Regions from separate parts of the Paenibacillus sp. BK720 genome, predicted to be linked through region 3. Evidence: riboswitches for the same ligand, from Rfam matches in the RefSeq annotation. Region 3 holds a riboswitch; each other region holds the start of a gene.
What was found. Region 3 has a riboswitch for cyclic di-AMP ahead of FHT67_RS17685 (TrkH family potassium uptake protein). Riboswitches for the same ligand answer to the same signal wherever they lie in the genome.
Positions count from the first base shown of each region.

Region 1 (9,622 bases), on a different contig from region 3:
GCTGTGAGCGAAATTAACGTGTGGGGACGACTCAGCAAATATTGCGTCATCTCTACCAGTCTTGCACTTCGCTTCAATTTTTTCAAAGCCATTCCCCCCACTAAATCCGAATAATATAAAGTCAATATAACATTTTTATACGGATTTAATCAAGAAAAACGTCAGCATTATGTCAGCATTCTTACCACGTAGACCTCTTTGCAGAACCCGCGAAGTCCATTATAGATACGTGGAAGCTTGGCTTCCTTCGAGACTAGACCAAAAACGGTTGGTCCGCTGCCCGACATGAGGACGCCATCGGCACCTAGCTTTTGCATGCTTTCTTTCAGCTGCAGCACTTCCGGATATAAATCCAAAGTCACATTCTCGAGCACATTGCCTAGCCCGGCGCAAATATCCGAGAACGAGCCGCGTTCGATGGCCGATACCATATCCCTCGTTGAAGGATGGTTCTTCAGCTCATTGGCGCGCAGCTTGCCGTATACGTCGGCCGTCGATACGTTAATCGGAGGCTTGGCCAAAACGACCCAGCACTGGGGCGGATTGCCGATCCGCTCCAGCTTCTCTCCTCGTCCGGTCGCTATCGCTGTACCGCCCGTTACGCAGAACGGGACGTCGGAACCAAGCTCCGCCCCAAGGCGGCACAGCTCGTCCTCCGAGATATTGAGCTGCCACAGACGGTTCAGCCCGCGCAGAGCGGCGGCTGCGTCGCTGCTGCCTCCGGCGAGCCCCGCGGCTACCGGTATCTTTTTATCCAAATGTATATATACGCCTTTGCGGACGTCGTAACGCTCTTTAATCAAACGCGCAGCCTGAAAGGCCAGGTTCTTCTCGTCAAGCGGTATGTATCCAGCCTGGCTCGATATAATAATCGTATCCCTCGGCAGCTCCTCCAGCTCAAGACGGTCAGCCAGATCGACCATCGTCATGATCATCTCGACTTCGTGGAATCCATCCTCCCGCTTTCGCAGGACATCGAGCAGCAGGTTGATTTTTGCCGGAGCCTTTTCGTAAATTTTCATGGCAAGCTCTCCCGTTCGTTGTTAGCTAAGCAACATTATAACAAACGGGCACAAGAAAAGCTAAGAGGTCAATGCCGGCTTTAACCGCCTTGCTCTCTTAGCTTTCTAACGTCTAAATTTCCTGTTTATTGCTGTCCATGATTTCTGGCTGCGGCTTGCTCCGCCAACTGGATGGCCCGTTTCACCATATTCCCGGCGTCCTTGGTGCTAATACCGCCCCAGCCTTCTGTTTCTACCTTGTTGATGAAACCCAGGTCCTTCGCCAGTTCGTATTTCAGTTGCTCGGACATGACACTTCTTCTGCGGCCCATGTTCCGTGCACCTCCTGTCCTTAGAAAGGTATGTGATTGCGGTATAGTATGTGCCGCGCCGGCAGTCGCTTATTCAGAAAGATCGTTTGAAAGCCCTCGATATGAAAAATGGCGAAAAAAAACGCGAATCCGGTTGATTCGCGTTTAAGCTGCTGCATGCATCTATTGTTGAATATGGGTGATTCGGACTTGACCTTCATCATTGCATACGGTCACTTCAACAGACTCTGTCAGTATATCCGCATAACTGTAGGAAACGCGCTTAAACGCGTGAGACTCCTGGTCCAGTTTGACAATGAAAACAGAAGGGTAGATTTCTTCTAACGTGCCGGTGCGTTCGATGGTCTTTCGCCGGCCACCGTTAGCTCGAAGACGGATTTTGGAGCCTACGTGGGCTTCCAAATTGCGTTTAATTTCCAATAGCGCGTTTTTTGCCATTGTCCACTACCACCTCTTTCCTTGTCCATTATAACCAGAAAGAGGAGGTTTGTCAAATGAAGCAAAATATTATATCAGCGTTGTTATTTTCTTGTCAACGGTTTTTTCGCCCATTTTATCGAATTTGATGCATATTCACGTAAAAAATGTACATATTAAGACGTTATCTTCATACTCGCCGTGGAGTGAGTCACTTTTTTGGGCTTCGGCAGTCCCATCCTGTGCCGTCCCATCGTCTCAATTCCCCCTACCCCGTCAATCCCGCTGATGGTCCCGTGAATCACGTCCGAGAGGTTGATGGATTCCCTGACGGAGGTATAGCTTGCTTTAATTGCAATATAAACAGGATCCAGCGCATGGATCAATATTCTTCCCGGGGAGCTAGCGAAGTTCGAACCCGATTGCAGCAGCGCTTCGAAATGCGATTGGCATGCGCCGGCCACCACAACAAGCCCATCCATATTCTTTTCGTATTGACGCGCAACGCGCACAGCATTTACGAAATGCTGCGAATTCTTGTAGCTGCTCAAGCTGTACAGATCTTCACCCTCGCGGTTCTTGAGGACTCCGTCATGACCGGTAATCACGACAATATCCGGCTTTACCTGCGGCAGCAAACGGTAAAGCAACTGGGCCATTTGCGATTCGTGAGCATGCACGCCATGCGCGGGTACCTTCATCGTTTGGTACAGCTGCATGCTTTTGCGCAAGTAATTGCCGTCTCCGTCCAGATGAAGCACCTTGCCCGGCAATTCAAAATAAGACTGACTTTGCTGCTGCAAAGTAGCCCGATCGTGGCTGGATAAAACGGTAAGATGCGCCTTCTCCTGCCGCATCCGTCTAAGAGAGTCGTTTACTTTAATTTTCACTTGCTGCCGCGCGCTTGTCGATTCCGGATCGCGGACGACCGACAAGTCGGGAATTGGCGCATCCGCAAGCAAACGGTAATCCGTGCCTTTCAACAGCGCTTGATCGGATCGCATCTCTTCAACTCGGAACAGCACGTCACCGCCATAGGAATTGCGGACGACCAGGTCCCCTTGCTTCATGGGTAAATCACCTCTTCGTCTATCGTATGGGTGGAGGGGGCGGAATGTGCGGAGAAAATTGTGCGGATGGGTGTGGACGAATGGTTGGGGAAAGGCCACGGGTGGCTCCGGCTGCCGCATTTGAGGGACGGGGTAACTCCCAACGGCCGCTGTTGCCTGTACATTGCTTTGAACTTATGCCACATGGGTGGCAATGTATCGGCAAAGGCGGACGCTCCGCTCCTTATCGGAGTTACCCCTTACCCTCTTGCGGGTAGCCTGCGCCTCCCAATTGCCTCCCCACATTCCTTGTGGGAGGCCGAGGCTGCCGCGCTACTGCGCCAGGCGCGGCGTTATGGCGGGCGGGCAGCGGCGTTGCCTGACCGCATGACTACGCCCGCTGAGCTGGCGGGCTCGTGTGCTTATAAGCGTGACCCATGGCTGCTCCAAGCAGCGTAATAGCGTAGTTGCGCCTGCCTAAGACAGAGTTGCATGCGGAGAATGACTATATATGTATTGCCCGGGTAATGGTGGAGTGAATCATGTACAAGGTGCGTTAGAGGGTGCGTTTAGTGCGTTTAGCGGTTTTAATGGACAGTAAAAGGAAAATCCCGTGTTACAAGGCATCAGGTAGACGACGGAATGCTTTTCGGGTGGTCTGAACCGATTAGAGGGTTGCTCGGGCCTGGAAAGCCGCTGTAAGCGCCGAGGACCGCACGGCGCTTCGCAGCCGTGCCGTGGCCCTCTCCGCCCGCCACTCCGGCGGCGGGCGCGCCTACAACAAAGTCGGCGGCGCTAACCGCTCGCCGCCGGCTCAAACCAGGCTCGGCCGCCGCAGCAGGCCGAGCTAACCCCGCCAGCCCGCCGCCAGAAAGGCGCGGCTGATGCGGGCGAACTCGTCGAGGGACAAGGTCTCCCCTCGACGGCCAGGGTCTATCTCGCAGCTGACAAGCAGCTGCGTCATTTCCTCGCGGCGTTCCTTGCCCACGAACGCCGTCAGATTGTTCGCCAGCGTCTTGCGGCGCTGGGCGAAGCTCGCCTGAACGATGCGGAAGAAATGCGCCTCGTCCTCAACCTCTACCGGCGGCTTCTCGCGCACCGCCAGCTTGATGACAGCCGAGTCGACATTCGGCTGCGGGATGAACACCGTATGCGGCACGATGCAGACAAGCTGCGGCTCGCAATAATACTGCACGGCTACGCTCAGGCTGCCATACTCCTTGCCGCCCGGCTTTGCCGCCATCCGCTCCGCGACTTCCTTCTGGATCATGACGACGATGTTTTCGAGCGGCAGACGCTCTTCCAGCAGCTTCATCAGGATCGGAGTCGTCACGTAATACGGCAGGTTCGCCACTACGCTTACGCCGCTCACATCCGCGAAACGCTCCTCGAACAGCTTTTTCAGATCCAGCTTAAGCACGTCGCCGTGCACGACCTTCACGTGCTCCTCGCCCGCCAGAATGTCGCCTAGAATCGGAATAAGCCGGTTATCGATCTCGATAGCCGTTACCGTGCCCGCGGCGGCAGCCAAATGCTGCGTAAGCGCCCCGATGCCCGGACCGATCTCAAGCGCGCCCTTCGTCTTGTCGAGTCCGGCCGCGCTTACGATCTTGTGCAAAATATTTTGATCAATCAGGAAGTTCTGGCCCAAGCTTTTCTTAAACTGAAAGCCATACTTCGCGATAATTTCCTTCGTGCGCTTCGGCGTTGCCACTTCAATCGCCTTTATATCGTTTCCGCTCATGCCGTTCACTCCTATCTCCTATCCCTGTTCCATCGTGCGCAGAGCCTCCGCGAATTCTTCGCGGGAAATACGGAAGCTTGTACACCTTTTGAAAAACTGCTTGCCGTTCGCATACCCGATCCCCAGCAGCTTGCCCATTTGAAGCCGGCGGTTTGCCGCGTCCGGATGAACGATAAGACCCGCTTCCATCAAGTCCTCCCAGGTAATATTCCCTTCTCCGGCCGCCATTTCCGTCCGAAGCTCGGAGAGCGCCTGGCGAATCGCCTCGGGGCTTGCGTTCTCAATTCCGATATCGCCTTTGTACATCGCCTTCTCCTGCGGCAGAAAAGCATGCTTGCAGCCCGGCACCCGCCGCGCCACAATTTTGCGTATTCTCTCGCCCGCATGATCAGGATCCGTAAATATTATAACGCCTCTGCGTTCCATCGCCAGCTCGATCCGGCGCAGCACTTCCTCGCCGACCGCAGAACCGTTGGTTTCGATCGTATCCGCTTCAACGGCTCTCTTCACGGCAACCGTATCGTCTTTGCCTTCCACCACAATAATTTCCTTAATCACAAGCGAACATTCCTTTCTAAAAAGCAGCAACTTCCGCTCTTCTTTCACCGTCAATAATATGCAGCCTGCTTAGCATCTCCATGCACACAAAAAGAAGAGGCAGCGCCTCTTCTTATAATGGCATATTTAACAATGAAATACGATAGCGGTAAGCCATTAGCTTGCGGATGGCTTGGTCGGACCAAGCACGTATACGGTATATCCTTTTTTCCGGCCGAACTTATTGGCATAGCTTGTGCTGTCAAAGTAAACGTCGATCTTGTTGCCATTGATGGCACTGCCCGTGTCTTCCGCTCTGCGGAAGCCAATTCCTTCGATGTACACCCACCAGCCGATTGGAATAACATCGGGATCCACCGCAATGGTACGGCCTTCCTTCACCTTTGCGCCGGAAGCCGTAATGCCGTAGCCCGGATGACTCTCATCCTTGCCCGTGGAAGCTACACCTGCCGAATAGGCGGTTAAGGTTACATTCTTGAGAATCTTCTTCGGCTTAAACGTTACGCCGCTCTTTGTATACGAGGCTGTGCTCGCGGCCGAGAGCGTATGTACGTCCTTCTTCGAGCCTACCGCTACGACCTGACTGACCGTATGCTTCTGAACGACCTTGTCGACCAGCTTGGAGGAGACAAGAACTCCGTTCTCGTACTTCTTCTCCACGCGCTCGATTACGACGCCGTTTTTACCGGTTTGCACCAGCTTCTCCTTCCCTTGCTCAAGGGTTGGATCTTGTTTCTTCACGATCGAGAACGGCAAAGTCCGTTCGGTCTCTGCTACTTTCGTATCGACGCGGGTAACGGTAACCGTCATTGCCTTCGAAATCTGAGTATCGAGAGACGGGATAACTTTATCTTGATCGCGGACAGGAATATTTAATTTCCCGATCGCCGCCTGTACTGTTTTCTCTGTCGTGTACACCGTCGATGTTTTGCCATCTGCTTTTACGGTAACCGGAACCGCGTACTTGATTTCGATGCGGTCTCCGTCTTTGATGGACGCATTCAGAGGGTGTGATACCTCGTCATAAGGTCCAACCGTTATAGCTTGTTCATCCAGTAGGCGTTGCAGGACCCATTGTTTTGTCTTTACGACAGTTTCTTGTCCATTCACCACTACGGATACGCTCTTATCAGCCGATCCGTACAACAACACCAAAAACATGAAAGTCATAGCGATTGAGATAATTGCACTCAGAACAATTAAACGCAAATTTTCATGCTTCCATCGCATTGCGAAAGTCATGCTGGATGATCGCTTCCCATGGGTCTCCTTAGCCTGGATCATGCCCACTTCTATCGGTCCTCCTTCATAGCCCCGCCGCCAATCTGTTACGCATGATACTATTGACGCGACTATTGAGTATATTGGCGTGACAAGCACGCTCCAGTGTTACGGCCTCCCACCTCCAAGATTTACCCTGTAAAGACTATTTCCGAATAGCGAAATCGAAAATAAAAAGAAGCCTTCGACAGAGGATCTGATCGTGGCTTCCTGGGTAATCAAACATTCAGGAAAAGGTGAATACACGAGGTTGATCGCTCTCTATAATCGCTTACGAGGTTAGCTGACGGGTTCGGACGAGAGAGCTGCCCTATCCACGGAACGAATGCTCATGGCAATCGCCGCAAAATTCACCCCTGAAGAATTCATACGCGGCAGATGCTTCATGACGTCTTAACGATGCATCCGCTGGCGTTGGTTCCCCCGCTCTCCGGCTTTCGGAGATTAAGCGCAAACTGGAAATCCAATACAAAAGTTAAAGCTCTGAGAAAAATCATACATTCCTGACCACAGAATTGTAAAGATGCGTTAAAAGACGATTTTAACGAAATTTTAGGATTCTGAAGGCAAATAGGGGCGATTCCAACAAGTAAAAAGAGTTTTATCGCCGCAATAGTCTTTATTTCAGCGGTTTTAGACCGTTTTTAAACAATACCAAAACATTTTTTACCGTTTGCGCTTGTAATAACAGCGATTTCCTCCTTGGATTTTCCTGTTATGTCCGCTGCGGCCTCTGCGACTAAAGACACATAAGAGCTCTCGTTTCTCTTCCCTCTAAATGGATGAGGAGACAGATACGGGGAGTCCGTTTCGATGAGAAGACGATCAAGCGGAACCTTCGCAAGCACCTCTTTTGGCACCCTTGCATTCTTGAACGTGACCGGTCCGCCAAACGATATATAAAAGTTCATATCGAGGCACATTTTGGCCGTTTCCCAGCTGCCCGAATAGCAGTGCATGACTCCTCCGACTTCAGACGCCTTCTCTTCCCTCAGAATACGGACAATGTCCTCATGCGCATCCCGGTTATGAATGACAATCGGCTTACCCAGCTTCCGGGCAAGGCGGATTTGCTCCCGAAATACCCGGTGCTGCACCTCCTTCGGAGAGGTATCCCAGTGGTAATCAAGACCGATTTCTCCTATGGCTACAACCTTCGGATGGGAACAAAGCTGCTCAATCCACTCCAGGTCCCCCGGCTCCATAAAAACGCTGTCTACCGGATGCCAGCCTACCGCTGCGTAAATAAAATCGTATTTTTCCGCGAGCTCCATCGTCGTTGGAATTGTCTCCCGGTTGAAGCCGATATTGATCATTAAATCGACACCGGAAGCGCGCGCTCTTTCGATAACTTCTTCACGGTCGCTGTCGAATTGCGGGGAGTCCAGGTGGGTATGCGTGTCGAATAAAGATATCATCTTAGCTGCAAGCTCCTTCTATATAAAGAGTTAAATTTTAAACAATTGCCGAACGCCCGGGCTTAGCCGGTCAGCTGCGGCAAGAAGCGGTTCAATCGGATAATAGATATGATACTGGCCTTGATGCAGGCCGCTGATGGAACGGACAATGTCGGATTTTACCGATATTTCGCTTAAGCTGTTCTCGTCGCTCAGCAGCAGAATCGGCGCTTTTTCCTCTTTCCCGCCTTTTTTCGCATCCGGGCGATAAATGTCGTAGGGCTGGTCAAAAGGAAAATCGATTTCCATATGGTAGTCCGGATTAAGGCCGATTGCGATGAACTCCCGGGCTGCTTGTTCCAATAAAGAGTCCCCCGGATCATCCAGCGTAATGTATTTGTATAACTGGCGATTAAGGAAACGGTCGCATAATCCCGCCAGCAGAGCATCCTCCTCTTCGGTCCATAACGAGAAGATGGTCTGCATGTAGGCCTCGTCCAGCTTCAAGTAATCCGTTACCGTAATGCTGCCGTCCAGCAGCTTATTGATTGGTCCCGGCATCCAGGAGAATGCGTAACCATTGTCGTACAGCTCCTTGGCGCGGCGCGTAATCTGTCTTAGGATAATCTCCGAGCTTCGGGTAACCGGATGGAAATAAATTTGCCAATACATCTGGTAACGGGACATCAAATAATGCTCAATGGCGTGCATCCCGCTCTCTTTCACGACAATCTTGCCCTGAACAGGACGAAGGACGCGCAAAATTCGCTCCAGGTCGAAGTTACCGTAGTTGACCCCCGTAAAATAAGCGTCCCGAAGCAGATAATCCATTCGGTCCGCATCCATCTGGCTGGAGATCAGGCTTACTACAATGGGGTTTGGGTACGTTTTGCTGATTACCGAGGCTACCTTCTCCGGGAAATCCTCCGAGACGCGGCGCAGCACGCGGTTCACTTCCGTATCCTCCAGCAGGATTGCACAGGTCCACTGCTCATGATGGGTGTCAAATACCTGCTCCAGCGAATGGGAAAAAGGCCCGTGGCCAACGTCGTGCAGGAGCGCTGCGCAGAGCGCCAGAAGTCTTTCCTCCATCGGCCAGCCCGGATATTCGTTACGCTCGAATTGCGAGATGATTTTCCTCGTTATTTCATAAACCCCAAGGGAGTGGGAGAATCGGCTGTGTTCTGCGCCATGAAACGTCAAATAAGAGGTTCCAAGCTGGCGAATTCGTCTAAGCCTCTGAAACTCCTTCGTATTGATCAAATCCCACACCGTCTGATCCTGCACGTAAATATATTTGTGTACCGGATCCTTAAAAACCTTCTCTTCGGTCAGCTGCTGATTCATTCGCCCTTTCAACTCCTTTGTTCATGGTTTCGACACAAAACTCTGATAGAATGTCGAATAGTGTCGTAATATAGTTTCCAAATTGTCGAAGCTGTTGTATTCTATAGTAAGATTAATATGACCTTGCTATAGAGTCAAATTCCCATAAATATAGGTCTGATAAGGTCTATCAGAGACATTCTCGGTTGACTATTATGGGAATCGTTGGTATTATAGTAGCCATAAAAAGAAAAACTATGTCGAATAGTGACGAAATGTTATTTCCTGAGAGGAGAAACAAAATCATGATGAAATCTACTGGTATTGTACGTAAAGTCGACGAATTGGGTCGTGTTGTTATTCCAATCGAATTGCGTCGTACGCTTGGTATTGGCGAGAAAGATGCTCTGGAGATCTATGTAGACGGCGAGCGTATCATGCTTAAGAAATACGAGCCTGCATGTATCTTCTGCGGCAATGCAGAAAACGTATCTTACTTCAAAGGCAAAATTGTTTG
Region 1 covers NZ_JAASRQ010000010.1:58,930-68,551, forward strand. Annotated here, with positions in the region: gene purR (pur operon repressor) at 1-86, opposite strand, end outside; gene ispE (4-(cytidine 5'-diphospho)-2-C-methyl-D-erythritol kinase) at 168-1,022, opposite strand; gene FHT67_RS27985 (small, acid-soluble spore protein, alpha/beta type) at 1,148-1,333, opposite strand; gene veg (biofilm formation stimulator Veg) at 1,496-1,771, opposite strand; gene yabG (sporulation peptidase YabG) at 1,927-2,820, opposite strand; gene FHT67_RS28000 (hypothetical protein) at 2,893-3,258, shown strand; gene FHT67_RS28005 (hypothetical protein) at 3,426-3,617, opposite strand; gene rsmA (16S rRNA (adenine(1518)-N(6)/adenine(1519)-N(6))-dimethyltransferase RsmA) at 3,647-4,543, opposite strand; gene rnmV (ribonuclease M5) at 4,562-5,101, opposite strand; gene FHT67_RS28020 (3D domain-containing protein) at 5,258-6,391, opposite strand; cyclic di-AMP (ydaO/yuaA leader) riboswitch at 6,635-6,843, opposite strand; gene FHT67_RS28025 (TatD family hydrolase) at 7,027-7,800, opposite strand; gene FHT67_RS28030 (HD domain-containing protein) at 7,831-9,126, opposite strand; gene FHT67_RS28035 (AbrB/MazE/SpoVT family DNA-binding domain-containing protein) at 9,411-9,622, shown strand, end outside.
Region 1: it holds a riboswitch for cyclic di-AMP, as region 3 does, so the genes downstream of both, FHT67_RS28020 (3D domain-containing protein) here and FHT67_RS17685 (TrkH family potassium uptake protein) in region 3, are expected to answer to the same signal.

Region 2 (9,622 bases), on a different contig from region 3:
ACAGCAGACCGCCGATAGTCGTAGGAATCAGACAGACAAGAAGGGCAATGAGCACCGGAATATCAAGCACAACGCCAACATATTTGGCGATTGGAGCCAGGGTTACCACAACGATCAGGAAGATCAGCGTCAGGCTGGTCAGCAGCGTGTTCAGCGCCAGCTCGTTAGGCGTCTTTTGCCGCTTCGCGCCTTCCACAAGGGAGATCATGCGGTCGATAAACGACTCGCCGGGATCGCTCATGATCCGGACTTTGATCCGGTCGCTGACAACGCGGGTACCGCCCGTTACCGAGCTGAAGTCGCCGCCGGCTTCCTTGATCACCGGTGCCGATTCACCCGTAATCGCCGACTCGTCGACAGAGGCAAGACCTTCGATGATCTCGCCGTCGCCGGGAATCATCTCTCCTTCGGAGACGACGACGATATCGCCTTTACGGAGCTCGGTTGACGACACCTGCTTAGTCGTCTGGCCCGTCACTTTGTTTGCCGTAATATCTTTTTTGCTCTTCTTGAGCGAATCCGCCTGGGCTTTGCCCCGTCCTTCGGCCAGCGCTTCCGCAAAGTTAGCGAACAAAACGGTGAACAGCAGGATCAGAAAGACCGTCAGATTGAATCCGATACGACCCTCCGTTCCGAAGTAGCCGGGGAAGATCGTCATCAGCAGGACGACAAGCGTACCGACCTCGACGACAAACATGACGGGATTTCTCATCATGGTGAGCGGATTTAATTTCAGAAAGCTGTCCTTTACCGCGCGACTTATAATCGCCGAGGTCAGCATGGATTTGCGTTGTGTGGTCACGGTTATTCACCTCATCCTTATCCGTTAGCGAATCGTTAAATGCTCTGCAATAGGTCCAAGTACAACGGCAGGCAGGAACGTAAGCGCGCCGACAATCACTACGGTTCCTACTAGAATCCCGCCAAACAGCACGTTGTCTGTCCGGAATGTGCCAATCGTCTCCGGTACGGGCTTTTTGCGGACCAGGGATCCGGCTACGGCAAGCATGGCAATCATCGAAATATAACGTCCAAGCAGCATGACAAGACCGGTCGTCATGTTCCAGAACGGCGTATTGTCGGCAAGGCCTTCAAAGCCGGAGCCATTATTCGAAGCCGAAGAGGTGTATTCATAGAGCACCTGCGAGATGCCGTGAAAGCCCGGATTCGTAATGGCACCCTGGCCAAGATCCGTCAGGAAAGCAATGGCGGTTGGCGCCAAAATGATAAACGGATGAACGAGAATCGCGATCGCGATCAGCTTCATTTCTTTGGGTTCGATTTTCCGACCGAGAAACTCCGGTGTCCGTCCAACCATCAGACCGGCGATAAACACGGCAAGAATGGCATACATCAGCATATTGACGAGCCCGACGCCCTTGCCGCCGAACACGACGTTCAGCATCATCTCCGCCAGCGGGACAAGACCGCCGATCGGGGTCAGCGTATCATGCATGTTGTTAACTGAACCTGTAGTGGCTGCCGTCGTCACCGCCGTAAACAGGGAGGACTGGGCAATGCCGAACCGGACTTCCTTGCCCTCCATGCTGCCTTGCGAGGCGTCTACGCCAAGGTTGTTCAGTGCCGGATTGCCATGCAGCTCAGCCGTGTAGACCGTTGCAAGGAATACCAGGAACAGCGACATCATCGCGCCAAACACAACCCAGCCTTGCTTGCGGTTTCCCGCGAACCTGCCGTATACATAAGGAAGGCATGCAGGCAGCGCCCACATGGACAAAATCTCGATCACGTTCGTCAGCGGGCTTGGATTCTCGAATGGATGCGCCGAGTTGGCGCCCATAAAGCCGCCGCCGTTGGTACCCAAATGCTTAATCGATTCAAGCGAAGCAACCGGCCCGATGGCGATGCTTTGCGCTGCTCCTTCCAGCGTTGTTGCCGTAACGTTAGGCTGCAGCGTCTGCGGCACGTGAAGCGCCACAAGCACCAGCGTAATAAGCGTTGCGAGCGGCAGGAAAATCCGCGTATGGGATTTCACGAAATCGGTAAAGAAGTTGCCGATTGTGCTGCCCCTGCTCGTTAAGCCGCGGATAAAAGCAATCGCAACCGAGAAGCCGGTAGCCGCCGATGTGAACATCATCATCATAATGACGGCCATCTGCGAGAAATAGGACAGACCGGTCTCGCCGCTGTAGTGCTGCAGGTTCGTATTTGTAATAAAGCTGACAACGGTATTGAACGAAAGCGATTCTTCCATAGCGCCAATGCCGTTCGGGTTGCCCGGAAGGCTGCCCTGCAGGCGCAGAATCAAATAACTGATCGCGACAAGCACGATATTCGTGAGCAGGAAGCTCAGCGCGTATTTTTTCCAAGTCATGCCCTCACGCGACTTCAGGCCGATTACCTTATAGATGAACCTTTCGATGCCGCCAAAAACGCGGTCGATCCGGTTCGGTTGATCCGAATACACGTGATACACGTAGGTTCCGAGCGGTTTGACGAGCAGAATAAGCACGCCAACCACGATGATGAGCTGTAAAATATCCATTGCCATTGCGGCCTCCCAGCGATCGATTAGGGTTTAGAATTTCTCCGGGTTGATCAAGGCATAAACTAAGTAGAGAAAGAGAAACAGGGCAAGCACTAACGTGACAATCATCGCTTATCCTCCTCTTGAATAGCCCGGTCGCACCATTGCATAAAGCCGGCGAAGAGTACGAATATCGCTGCCAGCAGCAGCACCATATAAATATCCTGCATCGTATATTCCTCCTAAAAGAATTGCCGCATGGCCGTCAGGTGCCATTTGGGGCAATTCTTGTCTGGTTAGCATGTCCTTTACCGATTATCTTGGCTTGCCATGAGTTCGTTTATGATTAGAAAAGACGTATCCGCATGGCTTGAATGAATAACATCATTCGCGCCCATTCCTTTGTAGATCAGACGCGGGTTTGCACTGTCCGTAACGACGCAGATCGATTTCGACGTCCAGCTGCGGCAGATCTGGATATAACGGCAGCATAAGTTCAGGCTTCTCTCGAATAAAAAGATCCGGCCGACCGGCAGCTCCGGTACGCGCCAGGTGGCTTCATCCGTTGTGTTGACGACGATGACCGTGGTCACGCCAAGCTCCAGCATCCGCTCATACTCGGTCTTATTGTTCACGATGGCCGCAAACGGAATGTGCCGGCGTAGCAGCTGTTTAATAAAGTCCTCGCCTTGCACGTTGGGTGCGGAGACGAGTATATAGTCGACCATGTGTTTACGCTCCTCTTTTCGTTAGAGGAATCAACGACAAACAAAAAAGCCGCGGAAGAGGGACTCTTCACGCGGCTTATAAGCGCAGCACAAAATAAACCGCGCCTATATTCACGATCATCGTTGCCTCTCTTGGTACGCTGACGAAGTTAGCTGACGGATTCGGGCGTAAGAGTCGCCCTACGCCAACAAGCCCGATTAGAGCCGCGTTGGCGATTCACCCCGTGGACAAGCTGGCTTGCGTGCAGCCGGCTGTCCGATTGGTTCCCCCGTTCCCCCGTGTAGGGGATTAAGCGATAAAGACAGTTGATTAAAAATGGGCATCAGAAATAGCCGCAGAGGAAAGATCCCCGCGGCCCCTTAAGGTCACAAGATCACATCATCCTCTCTACCTGGAAAATGCCTCTGCCATAAGCAGCAGCATTTTCATCGCTTACGAGGTTAGCTGACGGATTCGGACGGTGAGAGTCGCCCTACCGGGTACGGCCGCGCGCAGCCTTTTCCCGGATTCACCCCGGATAAGCAAGCTGCTCCGGCTCTCACACCGTTGCGATGCCGCTTATCGATTGGTTCCCCCGTTTCCCTTAACGGAAACTCAGCGATTGCTACTTCAATCAATTGCTGAATCGTATATTACGCCTGCCGGTCGAGGTTGTAAATGAACCGTGGGGGCGGCATATTGTCTAATTCTGACAAGGAGCTTGGTTAGAACGTTTACATTGAAAGGGAACTCTACTATGCTCCTTCTTGGACTCTAAATCTCGCGAATGCTATAATTCGTTGCGAAATTTAGGTTTAGGCAAGCCTAATTGGATTGCCTGGAAAGACTAAATAACACGGAAAAACCGTCTTACAGCGGGCGGTGCACGCAGGAAACTGGAGCGGTACAATAAGTGCGCGAGTTAGACGAGAGAATGAGATAAGAGGGCGGAATGAGCGTATAATGGAAGGATTGGACTTTTTCGCCCCTTGTTTTCGTCAGCTAATTTTGGGACAATAGGAGCAGTATGCGGTTTCCGCCGCGTTTGTGAAAAGAGGAATAACGATGAGTACACCATCCATATATGGATTTACTTTAGATCAATTAACGGCATGGCTGGGCGAGCGGGGGCATAAAAAGTTCCGTGCGACTCAGGTGTGGGAATACTTGTACCGGAAGCGGGTTACTAGCTTTACGGACATGGCCGAGGTTCATCCGGACTGCGTGAAGCTTCTGGAGGAGAACTTTGCGATACAGACGCTGGTCGAGCATACGAAGCAGGTGTCGAAGGACGGCACCGTCAAGCTGCTGCTCAAGCTGGATGACGGCAACCTGATCGAGACGGTGATGATGCGCCATAAGTTCGGCCTGTCGGTCTGCGTAACCACGCAGGTTGGCTGCAACATCGGCTGCAGCTTCTGCGCGAGCGGCCTTTTGAAGAAGAGCAGGGACCTGACAAGCGGCGAGATTGTCGAGCAGATCATGAAGATCCAGCTCCATCTTGATGAAGCGGGTCAAGGCGAGAAGGTCAGCCATATCGTTGTCATGGGTATTGGCGAGCCATTCGATAACTTTATTCACTTGAACGACTTCCTTACAACGGTGAAGGATCATAAAGGCCTGGCTATCGGACCGCGCCATATTACGGTATCGACAAGCGGCCTCGCGGATAAAATCAGAGAATTTGCCGACAAGGATCAAGGGGTGAATCTCGCCGTATCGCTGCATGCGCCTAATAATGAACTGCGGACGCGGATTATGAAGATCAACCGTGCGATTCCGATCGAGAAGCTGATGGATGCGATCGATTATTATCTGGAGCGGACGAACCGCCGCATCACGCTGGAGTATATTCTGCTCAAGGGCGTGAATGACCGGCCGGAGCATGCGCTTGAGCTTGCCGAGCTGGTGGGCGACCGCCGCCGCTCCCTCGTGAACGTGAACCTGATTCCTTACAATCCGGTTGACGAGCATAGCCAATACCAGCGCAGCGAGAACGATTCCATTAAGAGCTTCTACGATACGCTCAAAAAACAAGACGTCAGCGTCAGCGTCCGCCTCGAGCATGGCGCCGACATCGACGCGGCTTGCGGCCAGCTGCGCAGCAAGCAGATGAACAAGGAAAAAGCCGGCTAACAACCGGCACGGCATAATAAAAGCCATGATCGCGGGATCATGGCTTTTTGCAATTCCAAGGGTCTATAATCCGGAATGAAACGCGCTCCTCCGCCTAAGGACGGCGAAGCCATTTCATCTTGCGGGAGCGGTGCGGCTTCGGTAACCGATGCAGGCCGCAATGCAAATCTGCGCGGCATAGTAAGTTGTCATAATGAGGATATCCGAGCCTGCCACATCCGAGACGAACTTATTCCAGGCGAGAATGGAGTCGGAAGCCATAAACAGCAAGGCGCCCGCAACCGCCCATGCGTTGCCGGACATGATGGCCGACCAGCCCATCAGCGAAATGGCGGTTACATAGACAAGCACGGGGAGTTTGAGACCGTCGTCTCCCGACTTTGCGAGAGCATCCATAAGCTCATACCCCATATAAACGGCGTATGCTCCGATCGGAACAATCGTGACGAGCCGCCGGAAGGAAAACCTCCATTGTCCGAAAAACCCGCTTAAATAAAACAAATGGCCGATTAAAAAGGCGGACAGTCCTACGATAAAGTTACCCAGGGTAACATCGCCAATCACGCAGAAGACAAGACCGGTTAGCACGATCCGTTGAAACCGCTTACCGTTTCGCGCGGGCTGCAAGTAAGCGTAACCGATAATCAGCAGCATCGGAATCGCTTTGAAAATTAGCTTGACGGCATGCGGTTCAGCGGGAATGATAAAAATGTAAAGCAAGCCCGTAAGCAGAATAAGGGCAGGCAGCAATTTATTCAATCGGCATCGCTCCTTTTTCCTAACTATAGCATAGAATTTCGTTTTTCAAGTCTGGATTCCTATCGAAAAGGCGGGGTATCGCATGAATATGAACATGAATACAGCTCAACAATCGCTGGAGAAGCAGCGGCATTATTACGGGACGGGGGCAACCCGGAGTCTCGAATTCCGGCTGGCGCAGCTGGCCAAGCTGCGCCAAGCCATTACGGAACGCGAGGATGCGATTATGCAGGCGCTTCGGCTTGACCTGAACCGGAGCGAGCAGGAGTCCTATATGCTGGAGATTGGACTGGTTCTCAAAGAAATCTCTTTCGTGCAGAAGAGGCTGAAGCGGTGGATGAAGCCCGCCAAGGTCAAAACGGCGCTTACCCACATGGGCAGCAAGGGGTACATCGTGCCGGAGCCGCTTGGCACCGCGCTTATTATCGCACCGTGGAACTATCCGTTCCAGCTCGCGATGGCGCCTCTTGTGGGAGCTATAGCGGCGGGCAATACGGCGATTCTGAAGCCGTCGGAGCTGTCGCCCGCGGTGTCGGAGGTGATGTCCTCGCTTGTTCAGGATACATTTGATCCTTCTTACATAACCGTTATGGAAGGCGGGGTCGAAGTAAGCAAAGAGCTGCTTGACCTGCCGTTCGATAAAATTTTCTTTACGGGCAGCGTTAACGTCGGCAAGCAGGTCATGGCCGCCGCGGCCAAGCATTTGACGCCGGTTACGCTCGAGCTTGGGGGCAAAAGCCCGGCTATTGTGCATCATGACGCCAATCTCAAGCTGGCCGCGAGACGCCTTGCCTTCGGCAAATTTATTAATGCCGGCCAGACCTGCATCGCGCCTGATTACGCGCTTGTGCACCATAGCGTTCTGGAGGAATTCCTTCAGCATCTTCGCAAAACGGTAACGAGGTTCTATGGCCAGAGTCCGCTTGATCATAAGGATTACGGCAAAATTATATCGGAGCGCCATTTTCAAAGGCTCGCTGGCTTCCTTCGCGAAGGGGAGGCTGTCATGGGCGGAGGGGCAGACGAAATGTCGCTCCGGATCGAGCCTACCGTATTAACCCGCGTGGACTGGAATATGCCGGTCATGCAGGAGGAGATTTTTGGCCCGATTCTGCCTGTCCTTGTCTATGACGAACTGCAAGAAGCAATTGACCAAATCAATGCGCGTCCGAAGCCGCTTGCCCTCTATCTGTTCAGCGAGAACGCGGCTATTCAGAAGCGGGTGACCGAAGCCGTGCCGTTTGGCGGCGGATGCATCAACGATACGCTCATGCATCTGGCAACGCCGTATTTGCCGTTTGGCGGCGTGGGCGAGAGCGGGCTCGGTGCTTATCATGGCGAGTACAGCTTCAAGACCTTCTCCCATATGAAAAGCGTGCTGAAGCAAACGACCAGGTTCGATTTCGCCTTCCGTTATCCGTCGGCGAAGGGTGGTCTTTCGATCATTCGGAGGCTGATGAAATAGAGGCGCATCCGTCATAAAAGTTTTTAACTTTATTTGTAAAAAATTTATTTGACTAAAGGCTGGTTTGCTCAGTAACATGGGGTAGCAAACAACCATTACTGGCAGCCGTTGTCCCCTCATCCTGTGGCGTAATGGTGTATTCCATGTAGGAGGTTATACGGATGGAACAACGGTTAAACGATCATTCGCAGGAGCAGGAATTCAGCATGAAAAGCATCCTGCTCCCGCTTGTCGCGATTATTCTCGGCTGCTTTATGGTTATTCTCGATACAACGGCGATGAATGTCGCTTTATCGAAGCTCGTAGAGGATTTCCATACGCAGCTTCCCACTCTGCAATGGACCGTAACGGGCTATATGCTGGCGCAAGCGGCTGTCATTCCGCTTGCCGGCTGGCTGTCCGACCGGTTCGGCGCCAAAACGGTTTTTCTGACCTCGGTCATCCTCTTTACGTTAGGCTCGCTCCTGTGCGCGCTGCCGAACGACCCGCAAACGCTCATTGCGTTCCGCGTTATTCAAGGGCTTGGCGGCGGATTCGTGCTGCCGGTCGCGATGGCGTATGTTTACCGGCTGAGTCCGCCGAGCAAGGTGGGGCAGGTCATGGGGATGCTGGGCGTGCCGATTCTTCTTGCGCCTGCCATTGGCCCCATTCTCTCCGGCTGGCTCGTCGAGTACCACTCCTGGCGCTGGATCTTCCTGATCAATCTGCCCGTGGGCATTATCAGCGTATTGTTTGGCTTATGGAAACTGCCGAAGCTGGCGACCAAGAAGCTTGCGGGACTAGATATTCCCGGCATGATTCTGGGGCCGCTCGCTTTCGCGGCGTTATCCTATGGCGTTAACCAAGGCGCCGAAAGCTGGACTTCGGACAAAACGCTCTCCGGCCTTATCGTTGGCGGCATCGCGCTAATCGTCTTTATTATCGTAGAGCTGCGCGCGAAGCATCCGCTGCTGGATCTTCGGGTGTTCCGCTCGGTTGATTTCTCGTTTGGCATTGTGGTGCAGTGGATTGTTCAGTTCTCTCTTTTCGGAGCGATTTTCCTGCTGCCGCAGTTTCTTCAGCAGGGCCGCGGCTACGGTGCCTTCGACACCGGCCTTACCTTGTTCCCGCAAGCGCTGGCATCGGCCTGCATGATGCCGATCGGCGGTTATTTGTTTGACCGGATCGGGGTCCGCTGGCTGGTGGTTATCGGGCTTAGCCTTGTTTCGGGCGCCATCTTCCAATACTCGAATCTCGATATTCATACGGGAAGAGAGGATCTGCTGCTGCCGCTTATCATGGCCGGCTCGGGAATGGGGCTTATGATGATGCCGCTGAATTCCCATCTGATCAACAAGACGCCGCGGGAGCTGGTCAGCCGGGTTACTTCGCTTACGAGCGCCATGCAGCAGGTAATCAGCTCGCTTGCGGTAGCGCTGCTCGTCACGATTCTGACGAAGAGGATTGCAAAGCTGATGGTTGAAGCGAACGTGCCGCCCGAAGCGCTGGCGAATCAGACCGCGGGAAGCGGCGCCGCGCAGGCGAGTCCGGAGCAGCTGCAGCAGCTTCTCGCATTGGCGGTCGATGCATTCGACTACACCTTTGGCATTATGGTGTTTGTTGCTATTGCGGGTGCCCTGTTAGGACTTCTGCTCCGCAGAGGCAAGAAAAGTTCCGGCGAGAACACGCAGGCCGAGAAGCCGGAAGCGGCTCTCGAAGGGCTTCATATGGGATAGAAGGATGCAAGCACCCGCCACCAGGCTGTTCACAGCCGAGTGGCGGGTGCTTTTTTTTGCCCAAATCAGACTGATTTGTCGGGTGTTCATCTCTCACTTCCCCGGTTTTGCCGCCGCCGGTCCCGTTAGATAATAGGAGCAGGCAGGGGCTTAAGGCGCCTGACCGCAAGCAAAGGCAAGCTAGCAGAACGGAGAGGTTGCAAGCTATGAAATTTGGCGTTTGTTATTATCCGGAGCATTGGCCGGAGGAACGCTGGCCGCTGGATGCGAAGCTGATGCGGGAGGCCGGCATCAATATCGTCCGGATCGGGGAGTTTGCCTGGTCGAAGCTTGAGAGGAGACCCGGCGAAT
Region 2 covers NZ_JAASRQ010000006.1:287,382-297,003, reverse strand. Annotated here, with positions in the region: gene kdpB (potassium-transporting ATPase subunit KdpB) at 1-781, opposite strand, end outside; gene kdpA (potassium-transporting ATPase subunit KdpA) at 827-2,506, opposite strand; gene kdpF (K(+)-transporting ATPase subunit F) at 2,540-2,617, opposite strand; gene FHT67_RS23080 (hypothetical protein) at 2,797-3,216, opposite strand; cyclic di-AMP (ydaO/yuaA leader) riboswitch at 3,339-3,522, opposite strand; cyclic di-AMP (ydaO/yuaA leader) riboswitch at 3,633-3,827, opposite strand; gene rlmN (dual-specificity RNA methyltransferase RlmN) at 4,262-5,332, shown strand; gene FHT67_RS23070 (lysoplasmalogenase) at 5,447-6,091, opposite strand; gene FHT67_RS23065 (aldehyde dehydrogenase) at 6,180-7,556, shown strand; gene FHT67_RS23060 (DHA2 family efflux MFS transporter permease subunit) at 7,718-9,271, shown strand; gene FHT67_RS23055 (beta-galactosidase) at 9,478-9,622, shown strand, end outside.
Region 2: it holds a riboswitch for cyclic di-AMP, as region 3 does, so the genes downstream of both, FHT67_RS23080 (hypothetical protein) here and FHT67_RS17685 (TrkH family potassium uptake protein) in region 3, are expected to answer to the same signal.

Region 3 (9,622 bases):
AGCCGAATGGCTGGGACTCCCGGAGGTCCGGCGTATCGAGGCTTTTGATAACTCGAATATTCAAGGTACCAATCCGGTCTCGGCAATGGTTGTTTTTACGGATGGCAAGCCCGACAGGAAGGAATACCGCAAGTACAAGGTCAAGACCGTTGTTGGAGCCGATGATTACGAGACCATGCGCGAGGTTGTGCGGCGCCGTTATGAAAGAATGCTGAAGGAGCGGCAGACCCCTCCGGATCTCATCGTAGTCGACGGGGGCAAGGGGCAAATTTCCGCAGCACTTGATATTCTCCAAAACGAGCTTGGATTGTATATTCCGGTTTGCGGACTCGTAAAGGATGCGAAGCATAAGACGGCCCAATTGATGACCGGCGACCCGCCGGAAGTGGTGCCGCTGCCGCGCGACAGCCAGGAATTTTATTTGCTGCAGCGGATTCAGGATGAAGTCCACCGGTTTGCGATCTCCTTCCACCGCGAACAGCGCGGCAAGTCAATGATCGCTTCCCAGCTGGATGCGATTCCGGGGATCGGGGAGAAGCGCCGCAAGCTGCTGCTCAAGCATTTTGGCTCGATCAAGAAGATTAAGGAAGCTTCCATCGAAGAATTTAAGCCTCTTTCGATTGGCGAGAAGCTGGCTTCGCAAATTTTAGCTGCTTTAAACGAAGAGGTAAAAGAAAAAGAAACGGAATGAATTTTTCATCCCGTTTCTTTTTTTCATTCTTTAATTGCCTTTGCTTTTATCTTTGCCTTTGCTTTTATCTTTGCCCTTGCCTTTTTTGCCCGATTTGTTCTCTGCTCCGGCTTCGGTTGCCGCGCCTGCGCTGCGTCCGCCGCCAGGACTTTGGTTGCCGCCGGTGCGGTTGCCGCCGCCAGGGCTTTGGTTGCCGCCGGTGCGGTTGCCGCCGCCAGGGCTTTGATTGCCGCCGGTGCGGTTGCCGCCGCCAGGGCTTTGATTGCCGCCGGTACGATTGCCGCCGCCAGGGCTTTGATTGCCGCCAGTGCGGTTGCCGCCGCCAGGGCTTTGGTTGCCGCCGGTGCGGTTGCCGCCGCCAGGGCTTTGATTGCCGCCGGTGCGGTTGCCGCCGCCAGGGCTTTGGTTGCCGCCGGTGCGGTTGCCAAGGCTCTTGTTAGCTGCATCGGGGTTTTGTTTTTGATGCTTCTCGTTATTATTGTTTTTGTTTTTGTTTGGCAAATCTATCACTCCTCTTAAACGTAGTACTAGATTATATGAAGGATGATAGATTTGCGTCTGTACGAAAGTGGATATAAATGCGAAATGGTTCCTTGTCCGGTGCTTTTAAAGAGCGATGCTCGTAATTTTGTTCAGCGGGACATAAACGAGGTAAGTGGTTTTGTAGTTGAAGGCAGAGAATGTAGCATGCCCGTTCTTAAAGCCAGCCCATTTCGCTTTATCCAGATCCTTTCCGTTATCCAGCGTAACGCGGTGAATAACTTGTCCGAGCGACAGCTTGCTAAGGATGCCATAAGCATATTCAGCATAACTTTTTCCGTTTGATTTTTCTTCCTTTTTATACGGAATTACTGAATTGTCGCTGCAGCCCGAAGATTTGTGCTCGCATTTGCAGCCATTTGATTTGTGTGAATAGCCGTACGATTTTTTGCTTGAAGACTTGTGTTCATGGCAATCGTTTTTCTTGCCGCCCGATGTGTTCTTTTTCCCGGACGATTTGTGACGGCCGCTTGACTTTTTGCCCGACGACTGTTTCTCATAGCATTTACTGCCTGAGCTCTGTTTGCGGTCATAACCGCTGATTCTTGCAATCAATCCTATCACACTCCATATATTGGTATAATAGATTATATTAAGGTGGACAGGATTCCTCTTGGACAAAATGACCGTTTCTATTAAATGGGCTCTTTGCGGTACCGGTAAAACGCAAAAAAGGAATGTATCTTTAACAGATACATCCCTTTTATAAAGAGAAATCGTTCAGACCCGTATAAAACGCCGGCCATGCCAGTACTTGATAACCCACGCGACGATAACAGGGAGAACAGCGTAGATAAGGGCAGCGGTAATATTGACGCCTCCTCCAACGCCGACCAGCTCGAAGCCCATGATAAGGCTGTCCAGTATGGCGTGGGTGAACACGGCGGTTATAAAGCCGTAGCGGAGAAAGATAAGACAAAATACCGTTCCCAGAATAACCAGCTCTACGATACGCGTATAGAACGGGAAGATCGGATAGCCGACATGCCCCAGCGCCCACATGACCGTGGGAATAAGAGTGGCGATAAACGTATTTTTAAACCATTTCTTGAATAGAGCAATGCCGAACAACCGGAATATCGCTTCTTCGGAGATGGCCGCGCACCAGGCCATCATTGGCATCAGCCACAGCATATCCGTATTGTACGCAGATTGCGTAGCATCGCTGGTTGCCCAAGAACCGGCAAGAAACTTCATGGCGACCATAATAATCGCTTGCGCGCCGAGAATAATAGCCGCAAAGAGATAGGAGAGGCCAACGCTGCGCCATACATGCTCGCCATAGCCGCGTTCGCGGAATCCCGGCCATAACGGCCGTTTCTGCGAGCGCCACATCCCGTCGCCGGCGACAAGGGCGAAGTAAACGGCGAGGCCAACCGGAATCAGCAGTACGACGGTAATCATGACGGTAGCCTTCATCTCGGCATCCGACCGGCTCTGCTCGCCCAAGGTTGCCAAAATGCCGTCGAGTACATTCAGATTGTTATAAATGTAGAAGAAGATAAACACAAGGCTGATAAATACCCCGCGTTTAAAAGTCGTGTGTCCTCTGTACAGAATCGCGTATATAAGCGACAAGACAAGGGAGATAAAGCACATGTACGCCAGGCTGACCACAGACAGCGCGCTGCCCGTCTTTTTCTGGCCTTCCACATAAGCGACGTAATCAGCCGGAGCCTGGAATGCGGGCTTGTACCTGGTGATCACAGGTTTATCGTCGATAAGACCAACGCCGATAATCAGTTCGAGAGAAGCGTCTCCAAGCGTATAACCGGTTGGGTGAAGAACCGCGTCACCTTGGTCATTTCTATACAAGCTGTCCAATTCTTCAGGCCGGAATCCTTTTGTTTCGGCAAAAGCCTTCGCTGACGTTTGAACCAACTGGACATTCCCGGCAGATTGACCGCCAAGCCAATGCCAGCCCGTGATGCCGCCGTTTGTCATATGGACGTAGACGTAAGCCTTGGTGCCGTCCTCCAGCTCCAGATTGACCTGGAACGTATCGGTCGGGAACTTGGCTTCGTATTGATCCTCGAACTTGCCAAGCAGATCTTCCTTGGAGAAATACCCGTTTGCCAGACTGTCGGTCTGATAAATCGCATGGGCGGCTACGGCCGTTTTGCCGAACTGTTCCTGGACGAACGTTTTCGCGGTGGACTCGGCTTCGCTTTTTGCGATAACCTTAGGTGTAGAGCTTGAGAACAGCTGGTCCCCGGCTGCAGGGCCGAATTGGGTAAAGATAAAAATAATTGCGCCTGCAACAGCAGCCCACAAGAACCTTTTCCAATCATGAGGAGCGATGGAAGGGATCATACAAAACCTCCATTTCGAATTCAGACGATGCTTCGCTACAGTTACCATACCATTATTAACCTGATTTATCCAATGCGGGCGAAAGCGGAGGATGCAAACGGAAAGCGGTGAAATAAGGACTTGCAGCCAGCAAGTGACCATTTGCTTTATAGCATTGCCTATATTTGAACGAATTCCGCCTAATTATCGCTTAGGCTCATTTTGATCGTTTCCGTCCTTAAGGCGTATAATCGTTAACGTCATATAAATCGAATCGTATCAGCCGAATTTCGTTATTGAAAACGGGGGAACCAAACCGCTGTCCGGAGCCATCCGCCAGCATGGGGTGAATTTCGAGCATTCCGCTTGAATAGGGCTGCCTTTCCAGGCCCGAATCCGTCAGCTAACCTCGCAGGCTGTGTGGAACAGGACTCATCCGGCATGGGAGTTCCCGTGCTTTTTTTTATGCCCAAATGTTGAAAGGTCCATTAAAAGGAGAAAACAATGACCAAATACCTCAATATCTTGAAGTGGTCTCCGCCAAGGATTCTTGTCTTTGGGTTTGCGATGATCATTATCATTGGAGCGATACTGTTGTCGATGCCCTTTGCCTCCAATGACGGATCGCGCCTGCCCTTTATCGATGCGCTGTTTACAGCGACATCGGCGACCTGCGTCACCGGCCTTGTTGTTGTCGATACGGGTACATACTTCTCTACCGCCGGCAAGATCGTCATCCTTTCGCTGATTCAAATCGGCGGGTTAGGCTTTATGACCATGGCCACGCTGATTGCGCTGGTGCTGCGCAAGCGAATTTCGCTTAAGGAACGGCTCATTCTGCAGGAAGCGATGAACCAGACGAGCATGGAGGGCATCGTTCGTTTAATCCGCAGGGTTATCTTTTACTCCTTGACGATTGAGCTGGTTGGCGCGGTGCTGTTCGCCGTCCGGTTTGCATTTGATATGCCGCTCGGCCGAGCGGTTTGGTACGGGGTTTTTCATTCGATCTCCTTCTTTAACAATGCGGGCTTCGATATCTTCGGCCATTTCCGCAGCTTAACGATGTATGTGGGCGATCCGCTCGTTAATATCGTGTCGATGCTGCTTATTATTTTTGGCGGATTAGGCTTTGTGGTCATGGCGGATTTGCTGGAGTTCCGGAAAAACAAACGGCTTTCGCTGCATAGCAAGGTTGTTCTATCGGCAACCGGCATTCTGATTGCCGTCGGTGCCCTTGTTATCTTTGTTTTCGAGTTTTCGAACAGCATGACGCTGGGATCCCTCAATTGGGGCGATAAAATACTGGCTTCCTTTTTCCAGTCCGTTACGCCAAGGACGGCAGGGGCCAATACGCTGGATTATACCCAGCTCCGGCAGGCTACCGTATTTTTCACCGTTATTCTGATGTTTATCGGCGCATCTCCGGGCTCCACGGGCGGGGGAATCAAAACGACGACCTTTACGACTATGGTTGGGGCGGTTATCGCAATGATCCGCGGGCGGGAGGATATCGTTCTCTTCCATTACAGGCTTGGGAAAGACCGGATCTTTAAGGCGCTTACGATTACGATGCTGTCGCTGACGCTGGTCATATTGGTCACGATGCTGCTGTCCACAACGGAAGACCAGCAGTTTCTGAAAATTTTGTTCGAAACAACGTCGGCGTTCGGTACCGTTGGCCTCACGACGGGCATTACGCCCGAGCTGACGTTTTTCGGCAAGATTGTCATTGCATTAACGATGTTCGCCGGCCGGCTTGGTCCTCTGACGCTTGCTTACGCGCTTGGACCAAAAACAGAGAAAGAGCTGTACCGGTATCCGGAAGGCAAAATTACGATTGGATAGGGGAATAGGGAGCAGGAATGAAGAACAATCAATTTGTGATCGTAGGCTTGGGACGGTTTGGCTCGAGTCTCGGAAGAGAGCTCATTAAGCTGGGCTACGAGGTGCTTGGAATCGACCGGGACGAGGAAGCCGTTCAGGAGATGAGCAATGTGCTGACCTATACGGTATCGGCCGATTGCACGGACGAAGAGACGCTGCGATCGCTAGGCGTTCGTAATTTTGACTGCGGAGTGGTGGCGATTGGCGATGACATCCAGGCCAGCATACTGACGACTATATTATTGAAGGACCTGGGCGTGAAGCGGGTTGTGGCCAAAGCCATGAGCGAGCTGCATGGACGGGTGCTGGAGAAAATCGGCGTCGACCGCGTTATCTATCCGGAACGGGATATGGGCATCCGGGTTGCCCATCAGCTTGTCTCCCCGAATCTGCTTGATTATATCGAGCTGTCGAAGGAGTATACCATTGCGGAGCTTTCGGTGCCGAAATGCCTGAACGGCAAGTCGCTTCAAGATATGAACCTGCGTGCCCGGTTCGGATGCAGCATCGTAGCCATTAACAAGCCTTCCGGTATTATTATTGCTCCTACGGCTATGGATGTTGTGACGGAAAAGGACGTTATGGTCGTGATCGGAACAAACGACCAGATTGAACAGTTTGAAGAAACCATAATCAGGTGATGATAAGGACAGTGGGCGCGGTTAGCGTTCTCTGTCCTTTTTTTGCTCGCTGGCTGGCAGAGGTGGTGGGGAATGGAAGGGGCGGGATGGCTCCGCGGGACGGGGTATCTCTTCCGGCCGCTGTTGTCATTCCTTTGCTCTGAACAGGTTTACATAGATGCAGCAAAGGAAGTGACAAAGGCGAACGCTTCGCTCCTCCAGAGATACCCCTTTCCCGCCTCGCGCCGCACCCATCCATTCCCCCTCGCGAGGGAATGAAAAAGGACAGTGAAGCGCTAAAAAGCGCAAGCCACTGTCCTCCCTTGCGGGAGAGAGAAGAGAGAAAGGCAAAAGAGAAAGACAAGTGCGAAAAGATTAAAAGCGCCCCTCTTTACTGACCGAGCTCCGAGATCCATCTGCGGACCGCCGGATGAAGATCGGAAGGGTCGTTGTGGATGAGACAAGTCGTTCTCTTGGTTTCTTCAAGCTCGCGGATGGGGACAACGACAAGTTCGTTGTCGGCTAATAACTGCTTGCGCATATAGGAATGCGGGAGCAAGGTTGCCGCGCGGCACGTATGAAGCAGACGGACGATAGCCTCGAAGGAATCGATTTCCATCCTGACATCCGGCTGAAGATGGTATTTGGCGAAAACCTCGTCGGTCAGCCTGCGATACCAGGTTCCTTTGGAGAACAAGATCATCGGCAGCCCGTTTAAATCTTCTATTGAAAGAGGCTCTTCATGCGTAACGGCAACGCTGGTCGGTATGACGAGCAGCAGATGATCGTCGAACAGCGGCACGCAATGAAGCTGGGAGTCCTCGATCATGGAGGCGACGATGGCGATATCCGCTTTGTTGTCCCGGACAAGAGTGACAATCTCGTGGGTTTTCCCGGTTACGGCCTTGATGTCGAATTCCGGATGACTGGCGTTTAGCGTCTTGATGAAATCGGGTAAGGTTGTTTGCAGCGTCGTTAAGCTGGCCCCAATCGTAATGGAGGTACGTCCCGCCGCGGTGTATTCGGCGACGGAATCCATATAACGGCGGTGCAGCTTGCGGAGGTTTACGGCATATTCGTAAGTCAATTGGCCGACGCGGGTCAGTTCAAGCCTTTTGCCTACGCGCTCGAACAGCTTGGCGCCAATCTCTTCTTCAAGCTTGGCCAGTTTGCGGGATAAAGCCGGCTGGGACAAATTAAGCAGCGCAGCTGCCTTGTTCATGCTGGAATGCTCTACAATAGATGCAAACATATGAAATTCTTCGATCATTTTGGTCTCCCCGATCGCTTATGTGAATTGGTTATAATAAATTATAATAAATATGCAATTCCATTATAAGCTCAAAAGGAGTAGGATTAAAAGGGTGGCATACACGGAACGTTCACAATTTTCATAGCCCTCGCAATGCAATGTGAAGCCTAAGCTCCGAAGTCCTAATATTTTGCGGGGTTCAATAAAAGTCGAGAAATGAAACTTTCGCAAATGGTGTCGACTTTTGTTGACGGACTTAATAGCCGGGGGTACAATGTAGAATGGTTTGTCAACAGTAAAAATGTCATGGAGCGACCACAGTCTGGAAAGGAGAAGTATCAATGAAAGGAAATTCGTACTACTGGCGCAAGCTTCACTCTCTGCTTGGGGTGATTCCGCTGGGTGGATTTATCATCGTGCATGCCCTGGCCAATTTTCAGGCGTATGAGCGCGGGCCGGAAGGCTTTACCAGAGCGGTTCATTTTATTAACGGCCTGCCTGTCGTAACGCTGCTCGAGATCTTCGGCATCTATCTGCCGATTTTGTTCCACGGTGTTTACGGTTTGTATATGGCTTATCAGTCGAACCTCAACTCGGGACGTTTCAAATATGAACGTAACTGGGCGTTTACGTTGCAGCGTATAACGGGGGTAATCACGTTTATCTTTGTTATCTGGCACGTGTTCGAGACTCGCGTGCAGGTAGCGCTTGGCAATGTAACGCATGAAGAGCTTGGCTCGACCATGCATAATATTGCAACTAGCCCTGCTTTGTTCATTCTGTACCTCATCGGTATTCTGGCTGCGGTATTCCACTTCAGCAACGGCCTCTGGGCGTTCCTGATCAGCTGGGGTATTACGGTCTCCCCGAAAGCTCAACGGGTTTCGGCGAATATCTGCATGGTAATCTTTGTGCTTGTAGCTGCGCTGTTCATCCTGTCCCTCGTAGCATTTATGGGTGACGAATTCAAGGAAACGGCAAGTGCCGCATTGGCATTGACCAATATCGGTTAGTAGTATTTAGACAAGGAGCGAAACGTTATGGCTAAAAATAAAATTATCGTCGTTGGCGGCGGTCTTGCGGGCCTTATGGCAACCGTTAAAGCGGCGGAAGCGGGCGTGCATGTGGAACTGTTCTCCCTCGTGCCGGTGAAACGTTCCCATTCCGTTTGCGCGCAAGGCGGCATTAACGGCGCTGTAAATACAAAAGGTGAAGGCGACTCCCCTTGGGAGCATTTTGACGATACCGTTTACGGCGGCGACTTCCTCGCGAATCAGCCTCCGGTAAAAGCAATGTGCGAAGCCGCGCCTGGCATTATCCACTTAATGGACCGAATGGGCGTAATGTTCAGCCGTACGCCGGAGGGTCTGCTTGACTTCCGTCGTTTCGGCGGCACGCAATATCACCGTACGGCGTTCGCGGGCGCAACAACCGGCCAGCAGCTGCTGTACGCCCTGGACGAGCAAGTTCGCCGCTGGGAAGCAGCCGGTCTCGTAACGAAATACGAGCACTGGGAATTCCTTGGCGCCGTACTGGATGACGAAGGCATCTGCCGCGGTGTTTCGGCGCAAAGCCTGCGCACGATGGAAGTACATACTTTCGTCGGCGACGCCGTTATTCTCGCATCCGGCGGTCCTGGTATCATCTTCGGTAAAACAACGAACTCCGTTATCAATACGGGTACAGCTGCATCCGCTGTATATCAGCAAGGCGTTCATTACGCAAACGGCGAATTTATCCAAATCCATCCAACGGCTATCCCTGGCGACGACAAGCTGCGCCTGATGTCCGAATCCGCACGCGGCGAAGGCGGCCGGATCTGGACGTACAAAGACGGTAAGCCTTGGTACTTCCTTGAAGAGAAATATCCGGCGTACGGCAACCTTGTTCCGCGCGATATCGCAACACGCGAAATCTTCAGCGTCTGCGTTGACGAGAAGCTTGGCATCAACGGCGAGAACATGGTTTACCTTGACCTGTCGCATAAAGATCCGAAGGAGCTTGACGTTAAGCTCGGCGGCATCATCGAGATTTACGAGAAGTTCATGGGCGACGACCCGCGCAAAATCCCGATGAAAATCTTCCCTGCGGTTCACTACTCGATGGGCGGCATGTGGGTTGATTACAACCAAATGACGAACATTCCTGGTCTGTTCGCGGCGGGCGAATGCGAATACCAATACCACGGCGCGAACCGTCTTGGCGCGAACTCGCTCCTGTCCGCTATCTTTGGCGGCATGGTTGCCGGTCCTAAAGCCGTTGAATACATCAAAGGCCTTAAGAAATCGTCTGAAGACATTTCCTCATCGGTATTCGACCGCGAGAAGAAACGTCACGAAGACA
Region 3 covers NZ_JAASRQ010000004.1:483,675-493,296, reverse strand. Annotated here, with positions in the region: gene uvrC (excinuclease ABC subunit UvrC) at 1-691, shown strand, start outside; gene FHT67_RS29720 (hypothetical protein) at 722-1,192, opposite strand; gene FHT67_RS17695 (hypothetical protein) at 1,298-1,786, opposite strand; gene FHT67_RS17690 (CPBP family intramembrane glutamic endopeptidase) at 1,952-3,544, opposite strand; cyclic di-AMP (ydaO/yuaA leader) riboswitch at 3,795-3,956, shown strand; gene FHT67_RS17685 (TrkH family potassium uptake protein) at 4,028-5,368, shown strand; gene FHT67_RS17680 (potassium channel family protein) at 5,386-6,048, shown strand; gene FHT67_RS17675 (LysR family transcriptional regulator) at 6,419-7,297, opposite strand; gene FHT67_RS17670 (succinate dehydrogenase cytochrome b558 subunit) at 7,621-8,292, shown strand; gene sdhA (succinate dehydrogenase flavoprotein subunit) at 8,320-9,622, shown strand, end outside.